2 regions of the Paenibacillus sp. 01T442 genome follow, and region 2 is predicted to be linked to the other one. Evidence: riboswitches for the same ligand, from Rfam matches in the RefSeq annotation. Region 2 holds a riboswitch; the other holds the start of a gene.
The links. Region 2 has a riboswitch for cobalamin ahead of AC1DLM_RS00265 (S-layer homology domain-containing protein). Riboswitches for the same ligand answer to the same signal wherever they lie in the genome.
Positions count from the first base shown of each region.

Region 1: another riboswitch for cobalamin. It lies ahead of AC1DLM_RS18600 (ABC transporter substrate-binding protein); the one in region 2 lies ahead of AC1DLM_RS00265 (S-layer homology domain-containing protein).

Region 1 is NZ_JBFTPF010000023.1:28,752-33,146, forward strand. It holds gene AC1DLM_RS18580 (Lrp/AsnC family transcriptional regulator) at 1-78, shown strand, start outside; gene AC1DLM_RS18585 (aminotransferase class I/II-fold pyridoxal phosphate-dependent enzyme) at 94-1,296, shown strand; gene AC1DLM_RS18590 (aspartyl-phosphate phosphatase Spo0E family protein) at 1,365-1,631, shown strand; gene AC1DLM_RS18595 (hypothetical protein) at 1,695-2,222, shown strand; cobalamin riboswitch at 2,255-2,407, shown strand; gene AC1DLM_RS18600 (ABC transporter substrate-binding protein) at 2,558-3,568, shown strand; gene AC1DLM_RS18605 (FecCD family ABC transporter permease) at 3,568-4,395, shown strand, end outside.
Region 2 is NZ_JBFTPF010000001.1:42,016-46,410, forward strand. It holds gene AC1DLM_RS00260 (DUF4430 domain-containing protein) at 1-298, opposite strand, end outside; gene AC1DLM_RS00265 (S-layer homology domain-containing protein) at 298-1,941, opposite strand; cobalamin riboswitch at 2,109-2,305, opposite strand; gene AC1DLM_RS00270 (LysR family transcriptional regulator) at 2,430-3,341, shown strand; gene metE (5-methyltetrahydropteroyltriglutamate--homocysteine S-methyltransferase) at 3,563-4,395, shown strand, end outside.

The DNA of each region.
Region 1 (4,395 bases), on a different contig from region 2:
ATTTTGAAAAAATACAAACAAGACGGCATTATTTTCGAAGATCAGGAAGATGATCACCGAATGCTTGTTTCGCCGTAAGGGAGAGGTAGCGCTATGATCAAGGATGAGACTACGATTCAATCAAGCAAAAAATCGATGCAGGACTACCTCGCTCCTGCGGTACGTGAAATGAAGCCTTCTGGGATTCGGAAGTTTTTTGATCTCGTTAGCAATAGTAAAGAGGACATCATCTCACTAGGTGTTGGCGAACCTGACTTTTCCACACCTTGGCACGTTCGTGAAGCAGCTGTACATTCCTTGGAGCGCGGCAGAACGAAATATACGCCAAACTCTGGTATTCCTGAGCTCCGCGAAGCGATTGCAAACTATTTGTATACATCCTTTAAAGTGAAATATGAGCCTTCGAACGAGGTGCTTGTAACGGTAGGCGGCAGTGAAGCTATTGATCTAGCGCTGCGTTCACTAATTACACCTGGGGATGAGATTCTGATTCCTGAGCCTTGTTATATTTCTTACTCGCCAATCACGGCCATTAGTGGTGGTGTGCCAGTGGGTATCGAAACTTTTGCGAAGGATCAGTTTAAATTGACGGAAAAGGCACTTCGCGATGCGATTACGCCAAAATCCAAAATATTAATTCTATGCTATCCTAGTAATCCAACTGGCGGCATTATGACGTATGAAGATTGGCTCCCGATTGCCAAAGTTGTTGAAGAGCATGATCTGATTGTCATCTCCGATGAAATTTATGCGGAATTGACGTACGGCCAGAAGCATGTGAGCTTCGCAGCAGTTCCTGGGATGCAGGATCGGACGATTCTCGTTAGCGGATTCTCCAAAGCTTTCGCAATGACAGGCTGGCGGATGGGGTATGCTTGCGGTCACAGAGAGCTCATCTCAGCTATGACCAAGATTCACCAATATACGGTCATGTGTGCGCCTGTCATGGGGCAAGTAGCTGCACATGAAGCGTTGACGAATGGCTTGGAAGAGAAAGACCGGATGATTGAATCCTATAATCAACGGAGACGATTAGTTGTCAAAGGCTTCCGTGAAGTCGGACTTGAATGCCATGAACCACAAGGCGCATTCTATGCGTTCCCTAGCATTGTGGCAACAGGATTAACTTCGGATGAATTCGCACAACGACTTTTGTATGAGTCTAAGGTAGCTGCAGTGCCTGGTGATGTATTTGGTTTAGGTGGAGAAGGTTTTCTACGATGCTCTTATGCCTATAGTGTTTCCCAACTGAATGAAGCATTAGAGAGAATCGGTAATTTCTTACGGAAATTATAATATTCTTTGTAAATTCATATGTTCATAGGAGACGAAAACTGGTATTCTAAGAGTAAGGAGGGATGAGCATGGCTTTTATGGAATATCAGCTTACTAACTTTCAGAAGCAATTTCAAATTCGCGAGCAAGAGTTCGGACAGCGTTGGCTGACCAGAAATGCCAAGAAGCAAAATTCCCTAGCTTTACTTGAAGAAGAGATCCATACATTGAGACGTAAAATGGAACAGATGGTCATGGAAGGTCGAGAAATGACATCTGATGCGGTAGTTGAATTAAGTACGATACTGGATCAAAAAATAAATGAATATATGACATCTGGAAAGAAAAGTCGGTGAAAACCGACTTTTCTGGCGACTATCGATAAAGAGAGAGTACTTGACGGAGGGAAATACATACACATGAAAGCAAAATGGTTATTCGTTGTCATGCTAGGAATGATATTAATGCTTACAGCTTGTGGTGGACCGAAGGCAGATGTATCGGTATTTATGATGGGACCAAACGGGTTTCCAAGTGAAGCGGCGGAGAAGCTGGAAGTATCTCTGAAATCCAAGGTAGGCGAAATTCCTACAGTGAAGTTGAATACATCACCTATTTTTTCATTGGAAAAAATGATTGTTGAGCTTGCTGCTGGTGGTAACGGGATCTTCATCTTGGGAGAAGAGCAGTTCAAAGGCTTGAGCAACCAAGCAGGATTCGTTTCATTGGATAACATCATCAACCCTAAGGATTATCCAGATGGGGTTATCGAGATCAAAGAAGAAGGTAAGGCCGCGGAGAAGCATCTGTACGGCATTCCACTTACTGGAAACAAATGGATGAAAGAACAAGGCTTTGAAGGTAAAGGATTATACGCGTTCATTCCTCAGAATGCTCCAAAAATGGACGAGGCGCTGAAAGTTATCCAAATTATTGCGCAAAAATAAGCGAACATCTATAATCGACTAATAGCACCAATGTATAATTTGCAACTGTAGGTACTGGTAATATTCCAAATGGAACATTATTAGTTCAGGGGAAGCCGGTTAAAATCCGGCACGGTCCCGCCACTGTAATTCAGTCTTGTGAAAGTCTGGAGAGTCAGAATACCTGCCTATAGTGCCGATACAACATCCTTCGAGGAAAAGGATCGCGTTAAATCAGGAAGCAGCGCACGTAAGTTCGTTGCCATATACCGCGATTTATCGTCTCCTTCGTTCCTAGTGAACAAGGGGATTTTTTTTGGCTGTAAATTGAAAATAAGGAAAAGAGGGCTAAAGTGATGAAACAGAGCAATTTCAAAAGGGGTCTTATCTTAACATTAGCGGTTGCGACCGCGATCTCGTTAGCGGCATGTGCGAAGAAGGAAACAGAAATTACGGATCCATCGAAACTAGGTGGTGCGGGGACGAAGGCACCCGTAACGTCGGCAACTCCTGCCGCTGCGAAGAAAACGACGTATCCATTGAAAGTAAAAGATGTGACAGGTAAAGAGTTTACGTTCGACAAAGCGCCAGAACGAATCGCGTCGGTCTCGCCAGCAGAGACAGAATCGCTGTTTGCGATTGGACTAGAAGCGAATATTGTCGGTGTATCGGATTATGACGATTATCCGGAAGCAGCAAAATCGAAGCCGAAGCTAGGCAGCATTACGAAGCCCAATATGGAGGCAGTCATTGCTACGAATGCGAATATTGTTATCACTGGTGTTTCCATGAATGCTAAAACAGTGGATGACTTGCGTGCGATGAACATTAACGTGTTTAAAGTAGATCCCAAAACACTTGATGATGCGATCAATAATATTCAAACGTTTGGACTGATTACCGATCATCAAGAACAAGCGGAGAAAGTTGTCGCTAAAATGAAAGCGGATCGTCAGAAAGTTGTCGATGCTGTAAAAGATGTGAAGCAAGAGAATAAGAAAAAAGTGTATATGGAATTTGCCCCAGGCTGGACCGTAGGAAGCGGTGTGTTCATGGATGAATTAATTACCCTATCTGGGGGGATTAATGTTGCTGCGGATAAAGCAGGCTGGTATGAAATCAGTGAAGAGAAAATCATTCAACAGAACCCGAACGTGATCTTATTCGCAAACGGGATTGTTGATATCAAGAGCAAGAAGCCGTTAGAAGAAATTATTCGTACGCGCGGTGGGTGGGATGCGATTGACGCCGTGAAAAATAAACGTGTGATAGGTCTTGACCAGAACTCCGTAAGCCGCCCAGGTCCGAGACTGACGGATGGACTACTGGAAATGGCGAAAGGGATCTATCCTGAATTGGTGAAATAATGAAAAGAAAATTGATGTTTGGAGGAGGAGTAGGCGTTCTACTCCTTCTTCTTTCTATTGTGGTGAGTTTATCCATCGGGTCGGCACAGCTTCCACTTTCACAAATCGTGGGGATTCTAGCGAAGCATCTTCCTTGGATAGGAAGTCATGTCGAGGTGAACTGGCCGCAATCTTCGGAACAAATCATTAATAAAGTAAGAATCCCTCGCATGTTACTAGGTATTCTTGTAGGGGCTGTACTCTCCATAGCTGGTGCTGGTTTCCAAGGGGTTCTGCGCAATCCGCTTGCCGATCCTTACTCGTTGGGCGTATCTTCAGGAGCTTCTGTTGGGGCTGCAGTTCTTATTTATTTCGGGCTGCAGTTCGCTTGGTTCGGGCAATGGTCGATCCCCATTGTGGCTTTCGCGACGGGGCTTATTTCCCTGTTCTTGGTCTTGAAGCTAGCGATGATTGATGGGAAGCTAAAGATGGAAACGCTGATTCTATCCGGCGTTGTGATGCAAGCCTTTCTTGGGGCGTTTGTATCGTTCTTAGTTTCGATTTCGAACCAAACGGTGAATGAAATTATTTTCTGGCTCATGGGCAGTCTATCGATGCGTGGATGGGCATATACGTATATGATTTTACCTTATCTACTAATCGGTATAGTGATTCTGCTAAGCTATGCGAGATCATTAAACCTGCTGGCATTAGGAGAGCGTCAGGCTGCACATCTCGGTGTTCATGTTGAGCGTACGAAACTGATCGTACTCATCGCTTCGACGTTGATCACGGCTGCTGCCGTGTCTGTCGCAGGGGTGGTTGGCTTTGTTGGGCTGATCGTACCG
Region 2 (4,395 bases):
CATCTTGAGTCGCAATAGGCATGGGTTCTTCCGTAGGTTGAGCAGGTACAGGGGTGTTGCTTGGCGTCGTCACGGCGGGATCAGAAGACTTAGTATCTTTCAGTTCTTCAGGAGGTGTCGTTAGCTCCATAGGTTTGGATACTGAAGGTGAGGTCGTCGTTGTGGGACTACTCATTCTAAGTCCAGAAGTAGAAGTAGGATCTGCCTGCTGCCGCGGCATCCCGCTACTGAAGAAAGCTGCCACCAAGACGATCACTATGATCGTCGCAGCAATTATTTTATTTTTCGTTAATCGCATTAGTTCGCCTCTTTAATAAGTTTAGCAGCAGAGAGTAAGCGGTAGAGCATCTCGGCTATTTCAGCTCGAGTGACAGCTGTAGTGGGCTCAATATTCAGCATATCTTGCGATAGAATACCTTCTCGATAGCTAAAAGCTAGCGCATCCCTCGACCACTCAGCTGTTTGGATGTAATCTCCAAATTGAGCTAACATATCTCTCGTTTCAACTGTGTTCAAATTTGTATCCATGCCAGTGAGCTTAGCTGCATTGGCGATCATGACAGCAGCTTCCTGCCTTGTAATCGTATTGTTCGGTGTAAAAGTGGTCTCTGACGTTCCGCTTACGATGCCATAAGAATAAGCTGTGCCTACATAGTCCGCATACCAGGCTGTAGAAGCGACATCATGGAAGTTAGATTGCTTTTGCATAGGTAGACCTAGACTTTTGGTGACTATGGTCGCAAATTCGGCACGCGTCATTGTTTGATTTGGTGAGAATTCAGTGTCAGTCATACCGTTAATAATTCCTCTAGATGAAAGGAATTCAATGGCTGCTTTGTTGGTATGGTTAGCGATATCAGAGAAAGTCTTATTCGCATCGGTAACAGGCATAACTTGTATATCCTTGTGTTTGTTCATTAAGCCGTTAGTGTTGTCAGGCGTTGCTGAGGTAGCTTGTTTGACATCGTTCATTCGATATAAGCTGCTCTTGTTCGCGAGGATTCTTTGAACATTCACTAGCCCATAAAATGACTGCTCTGTCGACATCCCCGTTACACCGCTGCCATCAGAAGTGTGCTTAAATCCCTGTCCTTTTGAATAAAAGGATAGTAAATCATCAACAATGGTATGACCATTCTTAATAAAACGACTATCTTCAATAGTAATACCAAGCTCACATAGCGCCATCAGCACCTGCACGGTGCTCTCCGAAGTTTTTGCACCCCAACTTGCGTAGCCGCCATCGTTGTCCTGTATTTTGGAAAGACGGTTAATGGCCTTTTCCGTAGCTGTTTTTACTTTCGTGTAATTTTGATATTTGGCTAGAGCCTGTAAGGCCATACCCGTAATATCAGGATCTGCAGACACGCCTGAAAGTGCAAATCCGCCATCCGGAAGCTGATTCGATAAGATTTCATCAATATACATGTCTCGAGTAGCCTGCGTTTTGGCGGTTGGATTTATCGGGATATTGTAATTGYCACTGTCAAGGGAAATTAATGCAAATATAGGACCGTTGATACCTTGCCAGATGGTTTTATCGAAGTCCCCGAGCGGCGTAAGTAGATTATAGCCTGCAACATGAGTGGGATCTGCGCCAATTGCGGTTAAGGCTAAAATCAATCGCGAGTATTCGGTGTACTTTTTATCGTGAAGATTGCCTTTTAATTCTTTGACGTAGGTTTCAACGCCTTTGTAATAATTGTCGTAGTAGCTCTGAGGTACGTCATAGCTGGAACGGGCAAGTCCGATAACGGCCCATTCGCCGCCTATCGAACCGACTTCTGGTTCCTTTACAGTTTCAAGCAGATACTCAGCGGTATCCTTTATAGCAACGTCCACAGCCAGATTCGACATCGCAGATACGTGAACGATGCTTACGCTGCTTGCAAAAAGGAACAAAGCAATGAGTAAGGTGAAGATTCTACGATACAGTTTCATTTTGTCCTCCTAAGTTAATAAAATGATAGGGAGCAGTCCATTGGACTGCTCCTTGAAATGGTCTGATGAGCATTAGAAAAAGCCCTTGATTTGAAAGAATCAAGGGCTGTGATGTCAGTATTGGTAGTAGACAACAAGAAAAGCACCCCCTCCATCTTCCGTAGAGTTTGTGAATACACATTAAGGCTGGTCTCCTGACTCATGCGTCAACGCTTCTCTAACCTTCCCGGTATAGTCATACCAGTGGCAATTCATAGAGTCGCTCTTCATTTACAGTGGCGGGACCGTGCTGGATTTGCACCAGACTTCCCAATTAAGCATTACTTATTCCTAATAAGCATGCACCTTAACTATCAATTATTTAATTAGTCTAATCATATAGTCAGTTTAATTGTTTGTCTATGGAAGATTAGTTCTTATTTAGTGTGTTACAATATTCAAAATCAAGTAAGATGCTGGTTCGGATTATAGTCGGAGGAGGGATATCCATGACGTTACAACAATTAAAATACGTAATCGAGGTTGCAAATCGCGGATCTATTAATGAGGCTGCCAAAAGGCTGTTCATTTCTCAACCAAGCCTTTCAAATGCGATCCGGGAGTTGGAAGAAGAAATTCAAATCGCCATCTTTGAAAGATCCAATAAAGGGATATCACTTTCCAAGGAAGGTGTTGAATTTCTGAGTTATGCGCGGCAGGTCGTCGAGCAGGCAGAGTTATTGGAAAGTCGATACTTGAATGCGAAGCCTTCATCGCAGCATTTTTCTGTATCGACTCAGCATTATGCTTTTGCGGTAAATGCCTTCGTAAGTCTGGTTTCGGAATATGGTCAGGATGAATATGAGCTAGCACTGCGTGAAACCAAAACGTATGAAATTATTGAAGATGTAAAGAACTTGCGCAGTGAGATTGGCATCTTATACTTGAACGAATTTAATGGAAAGGTTATAAACAAGCTGCTTAAAAGCGGGAATCTGCAATTCAACAGTTTATTTATCGCCAAACCGCATATTTTTATCAGCATTAAAAATCCCCTCGCGAAGCAATCCATCGTGACCATTGACCAACTTCAAAACTATCCCTATTTGTCATTTGATCAAGGGGAGTACAATTCGTTTCATTTTGCCGAAGAAATTCTCAGTACGATGTCACATCAGAAAAGTATCCGTGTGAATGACCGGGCTACACTATTCAATTTATTAATCGGTTTGAATGGTTACACCATATCAACCGGGGTATTGAGCTCAGATTTGAATGGAAATGAGATAATTCCCGTACCTTTGGATTGTGACGAAATGATTAATGTCGGGTGGATTTCCCATAGCCATATTCCGCTATCTAAGCTTGGTGCAGCTTACGTAGCAGCACTCCACCAGGCAATTGTCCCCATGGCATTCTAACCACATAAGAATTTATAATTTTCCGGTACTCGGAAGAACAAATTATTATTGGCGATAAAAACTACCTTTAAAACGCGGTCGCTCATCCTCGAAGTACTTCGATAGAAGTGTTTCTCATATAGCTTTAAGCTATATCTAGATATAGATAATTCCAGTTACGTTATAACTAATCCTCTGTGATATCTTTGGTGTAACAAATGATTGCAGAGGAGTTTTGTTAAATGGTAAGAAGTAGTAGTTTGGGATATCCGCGTATTGGTGCTGACAGAGAATGGAAGAAAGCACTTGAAGCCTTCTGGGCCGGCAAGCTGGAAGAATCAGAGTTTGAGTTACAACTGCAGGAGATTCGTCTAAATCACTTGCGCAAGCAGAAGGAAAAAGGCATCGATCTTATTCCGGTCAACGATTTCAGCTATTATGATCATATTCTTGATACAGCTGCTATGTTTGGCATTATTCCAGAACGTTTTGCTTTCAAKGGTGGCGCAGTGCCCTTGTCAGTTTATTACGGAGTTGCACGGGGAACGAAAGATGCTACAGCAAGTGAAATGACGAAGTGGTTCAACACCAATTATCACTATATCGTGCCTGAACTGAACGGAGCTTCACCTGTCATTACGGAGAACAAGCCATTAACAGCTTACCGGGAAGCGAAGGCAAAGCTCGGAATCGAAGGAAAGCCAGTCATCGTTGGTCCTTTAACTTTCTTGAAGCTATCCAAAGGGTACAGTCAGTCAGAAACGGACGCTTGGTTGAGCCGATTGATCCCGCTTTATGTACAGATTCTTCAAGAGCTTGCAGCAGAAGGCGTTCAATGGGTACAAATCGATGAGCCGATTCTCGTAACGAAGTTAAGCGATGCAGACATTGAGAGACTTAAAAACATATATGAAACTTTCGCAGCAGCTGTACCAAACCTAAACATTATGCTTCAAACGTATTTTGAATCCGTAGATCGCTATGCTGATATCATCTCATTGCCGGTCAAGGGATTTGGTCTGGATTTCGTTCATGGTCTGGGCGCTAACGTACAGAACATTAAATCACTAGGATT